3 regions of the Dorea sp. genome follow, and region 3 is predicted to be linked to each of the others. Evidence: predicted binding sites of a transcription regulator. Region 3 holds the regulator's gene; each other region holds the start of a gene.
The links. Region 3 encodes Rex, which represses fermentation and respiration genes when NADH is low (regulators of the CRP and FNR family bind a similar motif). Its sites were predicted from a motif close to ATTGTTAANTANTTAACAAT; they were not measured.
Positions count from the first base shown of each region.

Region 1: a site for Rex is predicted at 2,168-2,187, ahead of ACWJAF_RS07015 (oxidoreductase). Genes of this name have one in related genera too.
Region 2: a site for Rex is predicted at 1,806-1,825, ahead of fucO (lactaldehyde reductase). Genes of this name have one in related genera too.

Region 1 covers NZ_CDRRQK010000012.1:2,269-6,563, reverse strand. Annotated here, with positions in the region: gene efp (elongation factor P) at 61-624, opposite strand; gene ACWJAF_RS07025 (YqeG family HAD IIIA-type phosphatase) at 698-1,216, opposite strand; gene ACWJAF_RS07020 (shikimate kinase) at 1,218-2,000, opposite strand; gene ACWJAF_RS07015 (oxidoreductase) at 2,245-4,245, shown strand.
Region 2 covers NZ_CDRRQK010000006.1:98,475-102,769, forward strand. Annotated here, with positions in the region: gene ACWJAF_RS04565 (Cof-type HAD-IIB family hydrolase) at 1-119, opposite strand, end outside; gene fucO (lactaldehyde reductase) at 446-1,591, opposite strand; gene ACWJAF_RS04575 (TetR/AcrR family transcriptional regulator C-terminal domain-containing protein) at 1,877-2,440, opposite strand; gene ACWJAF_RS04580 (ABC-F family ATP-binding cassette domain-containing protein) at 2,565-4,121, opposite strand; gene ACWJAF_RS04585 (GNAT family N-acetyltransferase) at 4,287-4,295, opposite strand, start outside.
Region 3 covers NZ_CDRRQK010000002.1:14,941-19,235, forward strand. Annotated here, with positions in the region: gene alr (alanine racemase) at 1-266, opposite strand, end outside; gene ACWJAF_RS01085 (NAD(P)H-hydrate dehydratase) at 272-1,771, opposite strand; gene ACWJAF_RS01090 (redox-sensing transcriptional repressor Rex) at 1,948-2,589, opposite strand; gene ACWJAF_RS01095 (ABC-F family ATP-binding cassette domain-containing protein) at 2,755-4,295, shown strand, end outside.

The DNA of each region.
Region 1 (4,295 bases), on a different contig from region 3:
TAAAAAAGCCCTGCAAAAATTGCAAGACTTTTTTTATAATTTTCTACATATTTTTTCAGATTATGCTCTTGAAAGATATGCTCCTGTACGTGTATCAATCTTGATTGTTTCGCCCTGATCAACGAATAATGGTACGTTAACCTTTGCTCCTGTCTCAACAATTGCAGGTTTTGTAGCTCCTGTAGCTGTATTACCTTTTACTCCAGGCTCTGTCTCTGTAACAACCAGCTCAACACTAAGCGGTGGCTCGATGGCGAAAGCATTTCCCTGATAGAAGCTGATAGATACTTCTTCATTCTCTTTTACAAACTTCATAGAATCTGCTGCATCTTCAGCGCTGATCATGATCTGCTCAAATGTCTCATTGTCCATGTAGTTGTAGAATTCCCCATCATTATAGAGATACTGCATTTTCTTTCTCTCAATATGTGCCTGCTCAAATGTCTCTGTTGGACGGAATGTAGTCTCTACTACACCACCATCGATAATATTTTTCATTTTAACACGTACGAATGCAGCACCCTTTCCTGGTTTTACATGCATGAAATCGATAACCTGACATACTTTTCCGTCAACTTCGATTGTCACACCATTACGGATGTCTCCTGCTGAAACTTTTGCCATTATCTTATCCTCCTTAAATCGCGCAAATGCGCTTGCGTAATTTTCATCTCATATCATTTTATAATACATGATGTTATTTTTCAACCTTTTTTTCGTGTGTCTGACTCTTCTTATAAAAATGTAACACAATTTTCTCCAGATACCGCTTCAATACGATCTGGATTTCTTCCTTGGGATGGATCGGTTTTACCAGAACATTTGGTATCCCGGCTCTCTTGGCTCCCCATACATCTGTAAAGAGCTGATCACCTATGAATACCGTACTTTTCCGGTCTGTACCCATAATCTCCATTGCCTTCAGATAGTTCTTCGTAGACGGTTTATGTGCATTATACACATAGTCCACCTGAATATCCTGGTTGAACATCTCAACTCTTGGCTTCTGGTTATTCGAGATCAGGCAACAACGAAATCCAATCTTTTTCAATCTGGCAAACAGTGCCTTTGCCCTGTCATCTGCCGGTGCCCCGTGAGGTACCAGCGTGTTGTCGATATCAAAGATCACTCCCCGCACACCTTCTTCATATAATTTTTCAAAATCAATTACATAGGTAGATGCAACATAGTGATCCGGGAAAAATTTATCAAACATACTATTCTTCTGACTCCTGCAGACGCTGAACCAGTTCTTCACAGATCTGAAGGACTGACTTATTGTCTGTATTAATTACGATATCTGCTGCCGCTTCATATTTTTCACGACGCTGTTCCATAAGTTCTGAGATACCTTTGACATTCTTTCTTCCGTTCAGCACCGGTCTGTCGTTGCTGTCTTTTACACGTTCGTAGATTGTCTCTGGTGTTGCAGTAAGAAGTACGACTCTTCCGTTCTTCTTCATCTCAGCAACATTTCTCTCTCTTAATGCAGCTCCACCACCACAAGAGATAACTGCATTCTTATGCGACTGCATTTCGATCAGAAGGTTTGTCTCAAGGTCACGGAAATATTCTTCACCATATGTAGCAAAGATATCCGGAATGCTCATCTCTTCACGCTCTGCAATTACCTGATCCATCTCTACGATATCCATATCGAACACTGTGCTTAAGTAATCAGAAATCGTTGTCTTACCGGCGCCCATGAATCCAATCAGGACGATATTGTAATCGAACAGTTTTCTTGCCTGGATTCTCTTACTGTTACGTAAGATGCATCCAAATACATCAAATATCTCTTCTTTATATTTATTATCTTCAAGTTTTTCTTCCAGACGCTTTTTCTGTTTTTCTTCCTGCTGCGGCTGTAAGATTGGCATTCCATACTCTTCTTTATATGCCATAATCTTTTCAATAATTGAATTACGTTCTACCAATGCGTCAATAATCTTATCATCGCATAAAGCCAATTGCTCTCTGTACATTTCTAAATCATTCATGTCTTGTGCTCTCCTATAAAAACTTTCGCCTACATACTTTTGTATTATAGCAATAAACCCGGATTCATGCAATATTATACTGTATATTCATTCAGTACTTTTGTATATTTTTACTTTCTTTCTTAAAATCCATAGACAAAATCTATCAACTTTCACAAAAATATGAATTTGTCTTTTATTTAACAAGGCCATATAATCAAAGTATAACAATCAATTATAATGTTTAAATGGAGGATGACAAACTATGAAAAACAATTTTCCACACGTATTCAGCCCTCTGACTGTCAGAGGTATGACACTCAAGAACCGTGTTGTAATGATGCCTATGGGAAGTGATTTCGCCGGACATGATGGGGAATTAAGCGACGAACATATCAAATACTATGAACTGCGTGCACGTGGCGGCACAGGACTTATTATGGTAGAAAATGTCTGTGTAAAATATCCGGAAGGATCAAACGGAACCACACAGCTTCGTCTGGACAAGGACTGCTACATTCCACGTCTGTTCACGTTAACAGAAGCCTGTCACAGACAGGGTGCTCTGATGGGAATTCAGATCAACCACGCAGGAGCTTCTGCTATGAGCTCAAGAATCGGTATGCAGCCAGTATCTGCTTCCCGTTTTCCATCCAAAGCCGGTGGTGAGATTCCTCGCGGACTTTCAAAAGAAGAGATTGAAAGCATTGCTAAAGATTACGGAACAGCTGCAAAAAGAGCCGTTAACGCTGGATTTGACGTTGTAGAGATCCACGCTGGACACTCTTACCTGATCAGCCAGTTCTTATCTCCTACTACCAACGACCGTACAGATGAGTTTGGAGGAAGCGCTGAAAACCGCGCACGTTTCTGCCGCATGGTCATCGATGAAGTACGTAAAGCAGTAGGACCTAGAGTTCCGATCTCATTACGTCTTAGTGTAGATGAACTTGTAGAAGGTGGTAATACGGTAGAAGATTGCCTGGAATATCTGGAATATCTGAACGACGAAGTAGATATCTACGATACTTCCGCAGGACTGAATGCTTCTATCCAGTACCAGATCGATGCCAACTATCTGGAAGACGGATGGCGTTCATACATGGCAAAAGCTGTCCGCGATAAATTCGGAAAACCAACGATTGCAATCGGAAACATCCGTGATCCTAAGGTAGCTGATGATATCCTTGCAAGAGGCGATGCTGATCTGATCGGTATGGGACGTGGACTGATTGCTGATCCAGACTGGTGTAATAAAGCACAGTACGGTGACGTATGTGATATCCGTAAATGTATCTCTTGTAATGTCGGATGTGTTGGTAACCGTATCGGTGGTAACAAACCACTTCGTTGTACGATCAACCCGGATCTGATCAACGGAGAAGCTTACAAGAAACAAAAAGTAAACAAACCATGCAGCGTTGTAGTTGTAGGTGCCGGAACTGCCGGACTGGAAGCTGCATGTACTGCTGCTGAGGTTGGATGCAAGGTTACATTATTAGAAAAAGGAAAAGAAGTTGGTGGTCTGTCTGTAGAGATTTCAAAGATTCCTGCAAAGAAGAGACTTGCTGATTTTCCAACTTACTTAAAACACCGTGCTTCCAAACTTTCAAACCTTACTATTAAAACAGGTGTTGACGCAACCGTTGCTGAGATTAAGAAATACAAACCAGACCTCGTTGTAAACTCAACCGGTTCTGTACCTCTTCTTCCACCAATCGAAGGATTACATGACAACCTTGGAAAGAAAGGTTCTAACGTATATTCAATCAAAGACATGATTGCTAACTTAAAGAACTATCCGGAAGACATGACAGGTAAGAAAGTTGTCGTTGTCGGCGGCGGTGCCGTAGGACTTGATGTTGTTGAATTTTTCGCTCCACGTGGTGCTGAGACAACGATCATCGAAATGATGCCGATCATCGGAAATGGTCTGGATGCTTCTTCTACATCAAGCATGAAAGAATGCATGACAAAACACAATGTAAGACAGATGACAAATACTGCTCTTCAGAAAGTAAATGCACATTCTTTCCTTGTAAAATACGACGGAAAAGAAGAAGAACTTCCATTTGATTATGGATTCGTATGCCTTGGTATGAGAGCCAACGCTCCAATCTGGAACGACATCCAGGAAGCTTTTGTTGGTGAAGATGTTGAAGTTCTTAACATCGGTGACTCTGTCCGCGCAAGACGTATCATCGACGGAACAGATGCCGGACGTCACATGGTATTAAACACACTGGAAAGATTAAACTATCTTTAAAATATGACCCTTAAAGGGGTACCCCTTTCCAATATAAAATATAAATACAA
Region 2 (4,295 bases), on a different contig from region 3:
ATAAATGTTTTGTGTCCATTTTCCTGCGCTTTTTTCAATGCCTCCAGCGCACTTTCCGGTATCTCATGTGTAATATCACTTAAAATTGTTCCATCAATATCAAAAAATAATGCTGACATTTTTTCCTCCGTTACCGATTCATTTACATTCTTTACTATATACGTAACTAACATAGCATATTATAAATAAACCCATCAGCCTTTTCAATACTTTATTTTCTTTTACACCCGGTTCACAGATACAGAATACCTGACACCGGCGCTCCTTCCCGATACTTTGGTATCTGGCTTCGTCTCTTACATGCTTTGGCATCTACAGGACCTGCCACTGGCAGCTCCTTCTGAACGCATGGCGATAGAAAAGACTGACCCGCTCATTACAAACGTGTCAGTCTTCCCTATAGTTATGATGATTTTGTTTTATGCATTATTTATACCGTTGTCTATTACATCAATTTTCTGAACAGCTCTTTCAGGTCTTCTACACTTGCATCTTTCGGATTACCAGGTGCGCATGCATCTGCATGAGCTGATTCTGCAAGGAACTGAAGGTCTTCTTCTTTTAATGCTTCCAGCTTTGTAGGGATTCCTACATCTACAGATAATTTACGTACTGCATCTACTGCTGCTTTTCTGTATTCTTCTACAGACATATCATCTACACCTTCTACACCCATTGCTTTTGCAATCTCTTTGTATTTTTCGCCTGTGCAGTCTGCGTTGTATTCCATAACGATTGGAAGCATCATAGCACATGCAACACCATGTGGTGTATCATATACTGCTCCAAGTGTGTGAGCCATAGAATGTGCGATTCCAAGACCTACGTTAGAGAATCCCATTCCTGCAATGTACTGTCCAAGAGCCATTCCCTCACGGCCTTCTTTTTCATTGGCAACCGCACTTCTAAGCGATTTGGAAATGAGTTCGATGGCTTTCAGATGGAACATATCTGTCATCTCCCATGCAGCCTTTGTTGTATATCCTTCAATTGCATGTGTCAGGGCATCCATACCGGTAGAAGCTGTCAGTCCCTTTGGCATAGAAGACATCATCTCCGGGTCTACAACTGCGATAACAGGCATATCGTGTGGATCTACACAGACGAATTTTCTCTTCTTTTCTACATCTGTGATAACGTAGTTGATAGTTACCTCTGCTGCTGTTCCGGCTGTTGTTGGTACTGCGATAATCGGAACACACGGATTCTTGGTCGGTGCTGTGCCTTCCAGGCTTCTTACATCTTCAAATTCCGGGTTTGCAATGATGATGCCGATTGCTTTTGATGTATCCATAGAAGATCCGCCACCGATTGCAATAATGTAATCTGCTCCTGCTTTTTTGAATGCTTCTACTCCGTGCTGTACATTCTGAATTGTCGGATTTGGTTTGATGTCAGAATATAATTCGTATTCCAGTCCTGCATCATCCAAAACTTTTGTTACCTTTGTTGTTACATTGAATTTAATCAGGTCAGGATCTGAACATACCAGCGCTTTTTTCAGTCCTCTTACTTTAACTTCTGCTGCGATCTCCTGAATTGCTCCTGCTCCGTGAAATGATGTCTGGTTTAAATTAATTCTGTTTGCCATAGTAACTGACACTCCTTTTTACATAATCTGTATTATTTAGATATGAATCTTTCTTATAATATTTCTTCTTCATATCCCGTTTCTTTATGTCTTTATTTTAACAATCATTTCACAAAAATATAAGTTACAAACCGTTCATTTTGTAACATATACACGTTACACTTTTGTATTTTTGTAACTTTATGTACCTTCTCAACAAATTACCATATCGTTTTTTGTTAATTACATAACATTGCAACATATATTTTCTTTTCATTTCAACTTCATGCAAAAAAGAACTCCCTGCTACAGGAGTTCCAATTTCTTAAATAGTGTTTCTAACTCTGCCGGCATTGCCGCCACCAGATTCTTTGCCATCTCTTCCGGGCGCTTCTTCATATCGCCAAGTACCCACTGCGTTGTCATATATACAGATCCCTGACAATACATTTCTAATTGAAAATGTAAATTCTCCGGAATTGACTGCTTTGTCTTACTTTGGATCTGATTTTCATAGAATTTGAGAATCAACTGAAAATCATGATCCCGCAGGCAGTTCTGGTCATCATTGCGAAATGCCGCTTTGAAAAACAGTTTTTCTTCTTCTATATAATGAAACTTATTAACCAGACCTTCGTAAGCCGTCTTGCCTTCGCCCATGTGCTGAAAAGATTCCAGCAGGATTCTGTCAAAGTACCAGTTGATCAGATCATATTTATCCTGAAAATTCCGATAGAATGTCTGTCTGGTCGTACCACATTCTGCCACGATTTCTTTTACGGTAATCTTCTCTACCGGCATGGTCTTCATGCAGGTCTTCATCGCTTCTGCCAGACGATACTTCATCTTTTCTTGTTTCTTTTCTTCCATCTATATCATCCCCAGTTTTTTCATATGCCTCTTCCGTTCCGGACACACAGCAATTCATCATCCAGCGCTTATCGCTTTTCACAATCCATTGTTTTTTCATTTTAGAACGTGTATGAAAAATGCTTTAGAATACTTTCGTCGTCCACTTACTCATATCCCACACTTCATTCACCACATCCTGATAAAATTCCGGTTCATGGCAGATCAGCAGGATGCTTCCCTTGTACTCCTGCAGTGCTTTCTTGAGCGAATCTTTCGCATCTACATCCAGGTGGTTCGTCGGCTCATCAAGAAGCAGGATATTCGTGTCACGGTTGATCAGCTTACATAATCTTACCTTCGCCTGCTCTCCACCACTTAATACTCTTACCTGACTTTCGATATGCTTGGTTGTCAGTCCACATTTTGCAAGTGCCGAACGGACTTCATACTGTGTAAATGAAGGAAATTCCTGCCAGATCTCATCGATACAGGTTGTCTTATTTTCTCCCTTTACTTCCTGTTCAAAATATCCGATCTCCAGATTTTCTCCCAGTTCGCAGCTTCCGGACAAAGAAGGGATCAGGCCCAGAATACTTTTTAATAAGGTAGTCTTTCCAATTCCATTCGTTCCGACAAGTGCGATCTTCTGACCACGTTCCATACTAAAATTAAGCGGCTTCGATAATGGCTCATCATATCCCGTCACCAGATCATGTGTCTCGAATAACATCTTTCCAGGTGTCCTTCCATAACGAAAATGAAATTCCGGCTTCGGCTTTTCTGCTGCCAGCTCGATCACATCCATCTTATCTAATTTTTTCTGTCTGGACATTGCCATATTTCTTGTTGATACACGTGCCTTATTACGTGCTACAAAGTCCTTCAGCTCACTGATCTCCTGCTGCTGTCTTCTGTACGCTGCCTCAAGCTGTGCTTTTTTGACTGCATAGACTTCCTGGAAATGATCATAATCCCCGACATAGCGGTTCAGTTCCTGATTCTCCATATGATAGATGATATTTACCACTTCATTTAAGAACGGGATATCATGTGAGATCAGGATAAATGCATTCTCATAATCCAGCAGATAACGCTTCAGCCATGCGATATGTTCTTCATCCAGATAGTTGGTCGGCTCGTCAAGAAGCAGGATATCCGGTTTCTCCAATAAAAGTTTCGCCAGAAGTACTTTTGTTCTCTGTCCACCACTTAAGTCGGTAACATCCCGGTCCAGTCCAAGATCCAGAAGTCCAAGTGCCCTTGCCACTTCTTCTACTTTCGCATCGATGGTATAAAAATCATGTAATGTCAGTTCATCCTGGATGGTTCCAAGTTCATCCATCAGACGGTTCATCTCATCTTCATCTGCAGTTCCGAGAAGATCACAGATTTCATTCATCCTCTGTTCTTTTTGAAGCAGTGGGTCAAATGCTGACTTTAATACATCACGGATCGTCATTCCCTTTTTCAGGACTGCATGCTGATCCAGATATCCGGCATGTACATTCTTAGACCACTCTACTTTTCCTTCATCCGGCACAAGCTTTCCTGTCACGATATTCATAAAGGTAGATTTACCCTCTCCATTGGCTCCTACAAGCCCGATATGTTCTCCTTTTAAAAGTCGAAAAGAAACATCTGAGAAGATGGCTCTGTCACCAAAACCATGTGTCAGATGTTCAACATTTAATATGCTCATATATTTCTCCCTGATTGTTCTATATTTTTAGCAAGTTCTTCGTATATTATAGCGGGGAACATGATGTCTTTCAATCATTATCTAAATTTCATTTCGTTTGTAATCCAAATCTTTTGCAACCCGGCTGCATCCGCAGGTAATAAGATTTACTTTTGACACTCCCCCCTATACCTC
Region 3 (4,295 bases):
AAAATGCACCCCAGCACCAGTACCGGCTTTTTCAGGCACGCATCTTTTAACAAAATAGCCTCATCCAGTGTCGCAACCGCATAACCCCAGATATAATCTTTTGCTTCCAGAAGTCTTGCGATCTGTACAGCACCGTGTCCATAACCATCCATCTTAATAACGGCCATGATCTGGGTACCTTCCTCGATATTCTTCTTCATCATCTCTATATTATATTCAACCGCATCCAAATCGACTCTGGCTAAAACTCTTGTATATTGTTTCACTGTTATTATTCCTCCAGTTCCATTAATGCTTTACTGATATATTCTATCAGATCTCTCGCCATTACACTATATACGCCTTTTTCAATTTTTGCAAGGTCACCGGACAATCCATGTACATAAGTACCAAGAGAAGCTGCTTCTTCCAGCTCTTTTCCCTGTGCCATAAATCCCGCAATGATACCTGCAAGCACATCACCGGATCCTGCTTTTGCCATAGCACAGTTACCTGTCTGATTTAACCGGATTCCTCTTTCTTCTCCTGCGATCAGCGTTCTGGAATCTTTTAACACACATACAATACGAAGTGTCTCCGCAAATTGTTTTAAGAACTCCACTCTGTCTTTTTTCAGATTTTCTACAGAATCTCCTGTTACTCTTGACATTTCCTTCATATGTGGTGTGATCACAAATCTTCTTCCTTCTATATGTCTTAAATAATTCTTATTATCTGCCAGAAGATTCAGCCCATCTGCATCAATCAGACATGGAACTCTTACATAATCAATCACTGTTTTTAATATTCTTTCTGCCGTTTTACTTTGTCCAAGTCCTGATCCGACACAGACTGCATCTGCCCACTCCAGTAACCGGATTACTTCTACCTGTTCAAAATCTTCATATGTCGTAATGATTGCTTCCGGAAGAAGTGTCTGAAGAATCGCCCTGTTGTCTTTTGCAGTATATATTCTCACAAGTCCGGCTCCTGCCATATATGCAGCATGCGCATTCAGATATGCGGCTCCTGCCATGCCCTTACTTCCTGCAATTATCAGTAGTTTTCCATAACTTCCTTTGTTAGAATCTTCTTCTCTTTTTGGAAGGAGCTTTCTGTAATCTTCTTTTTCATCACTTTTTACTATATCCGTATCATCCATCAGCGGCTGCGCAGAGATCCCGATATCCCAGACAACCGTTTTTCCGGCATATTTTCTTCCCTGTGCCAGTTCCAGTCCAAGCTTTTTGAACTGAAATGTGACCGTATAATCCGCCTCAAATGCACATCCAAGCACACATCCTGTTGTTGCAGATAATCCGGAAGGGATATCTACTGCAAACCTTACTGCATCCTGTGCATTCATCCATTCTATTACCTGTCTGTAAATTCCGTCCACATCACGGCTGAGACCGACACCGAATACCGCATCAATCACCAGACTGTAATGTCCGTCTTCCGGTATACAGTATCTGACTTTTCCGCCGCATGCCTCCAGTTTCCTGATCTGTTCTTTCGTTTCTTTCGTGCAATGCTCCGCATCTCCTACCAGAAATGCCTGTACTTTATAATCTTTTTCTAATAACATTCTCGCAATTGCGAATCCGTCCCCTCCGTTGTTTCCCGTTCCACATACGACACAGACATCCGAAAAATCCATTTTTTCCTGTTCCATTATCTGTATACATCCGTCTGCGGCACGTTCCATTAATTCCAGTGACGGAACACCTAACTTCTGAATGGTATATTGATCTGCAGATTTCATCTGCGCTGCATTTACCAAATACTGCATATCATCATCTCCCAACTGACATATTTACGCAACCTGAATCCTGATAATTTTGATAAAGGTACTTTGGTAATCTACAGAAGCCGCCACTGGCGGCTTCTGTAGAACACAAGTTGACAAAAGGACGTGTAAAAGTATATCCGCCTTACAGATTACTCTTACACGTCATTTTTATGTTTTTATTTATGATCTTCTTTGTAGCGGCTGATGTTATAAGACAGCTGCATCAGACTCTCTGATAAATGCACATTTTCAACCACAACATTATCTGGAAGGTTCAGATCTGTATGTGCAAAATTCCAGATAGCCCGCACACCGTTTTCCACCAGCATGTTTGCTACTTCAATTGCTTTTTCCTTCGGAATTGTAAGAACAGCAATATCTATATCATTGTTCTGTACAAATGTCTTCAGATCATCCATCATACGGATCGGCACACCACGGATCGATACGCCCTGAAGTCTTGGATTGACATCAAAAATCCCTCTCAGGATAAAACCACGGTTTTCAAAAGCTGCATAATTTGCCAGTGCCTGCCCAAGATTTCCGGCACCGATAATAATAATATTATGATCTTCTTCCAAACCTAATATCTTTCCAATCTCCGTATATAAATACTTTACATTATAACCATATCCCTGTTGTCCGAATCCTCCGAAGTTATTAAGATCCTGACGGATCTGAGATGCTGTTACTTTCATGCGCTTGCTCAGATCATTCGAAGAGATACGTTCTACACCATTTTCCAACAGTTCACCCAAATATCTGTAATACCTCGGCAGTCTTCTGATGACAGCACGAGAAATCTCTCTTTCTTCCAATATATTCACCCTTCCAATCTTAGTCTAGGATAATTATATAAAATTGAAAGATTATTGTCAAACTATTGTTGAATTTTATACAATTTCCGTTATAATAAAGTAGCATATGCAAATGCATTTTAGGAATACAGACAGAATAATGTATCCATATTTAGGAGGAAATTTATGATATTAGCATGTCACGGGATCCAGAAATCCTTTGGGGAACATCTCATTGTGAATGATGGATCTTTTCATATAGAGGATCATGAAAAAGCCGCTCTCGTCGGACCGAACGGAGCGGGAAAATCGACCCTTCTTAAGATGATCGTCGGTGAACTTGCACCGGACGGAGGGAATGTCATCCTCACAAAGGGGAAGACCTTAGGCTACCTGGCCCAGCATCAGGAAATGCAGAGTGGGAACACCATTTACGAAGAAGTAAAGACCGCAAAATCCGATATTATCGCGATGGAACGGCGTATCCGCGAGATCGAGATGGAATTAAAGCACCTATCCGGCGAAGCCTTAAATGACCGGTTAGAAACTTATAACCGCCTTACTGCGGCTTTCGAGCGCGAAAATGGTTATGCATATGAAAGCGAGATCACCGGTGTTTTAAAGGGGCTTGGTTTTACAGAAACTGATTTTACAAAACCCGTAGATACTCTTTCCGGAGGTCAGAAAACCCGTGTTTCCCTTGGCAAACTTCTGCTCACGAAACCGGATATTCTGCTTCTGGATGAGCCGACCAACCACCTGGATCTGAACTCCATCGCATGGCTGGAAACCTATCTTTTAAACTATCAGGGAGCCGTACTTATCGTCTCACATGACCGTTATTTTCTAAACAAAGTTGTGACAAAAGTTCTGGAAATCGAGCTTGGCACTCTTCGTACTTACATGGGAAATTACAGCGATTATGCTGCCAAGAAGCAGCAGCTCCGTGATATCCGTCTGAAAGAATACCTGAATCAGCAGCAAGAAATCAAGCATCAGGAAGCTGTCATCGAAAAGCTGCGTTCTTTCAACCGCGAAAAATCAATCAAGCGGGCAGAAAGTCGTGAAAAAATGCTTGAAAAGATGCAGACCATCGAAAAACCGGTGGAAGTCAATACCGACATCCATCTGAAACTTGAACCTTCCTGCGTCAGCGGTAACGACGTCTTAACCATCGAGCACTTATGCAAATCATTTCCGGGGCAGGAATTATTTACAGATATTAATCTGGAGATCAAACGTGGCGAGCATGTGGCTGTGATCGGTGATAACGGAACCGGTAAAACCACGCTCTTAAAAATATTGAACCATGTCATTGCAGCCGACTCCGGAACTTACACCCTTGGCTCCAATGTAAAAATCGGTTACTACGACCAGGAACATCATGTACTTCATATGGAAAAGACCATTTTTGATGAAATCTCTGATGATTACCCGGCACTTACCAATACAGAGATCCGCAATGTACTTGCTGCCTTCCTTTTCACAGGAGACGATGTATTCAAACAGATCAGCTCTTTGAGCGGTGGGGAACGAGGACGTGTTTCTCTTGCAAAGCTGATGCTTTCAGAGGCGAATTTCCTGATCCTCGATGAGCCGACCAACCACCTGGATATTGCATCAAAAGAAATTCTGGAAAATGCGCTGAATGATTATACCGGCACAGTACTTTACGTTTCACATGACCGTTATTTTATCAACCAGACTGCAACCCGTATTCTGGATCT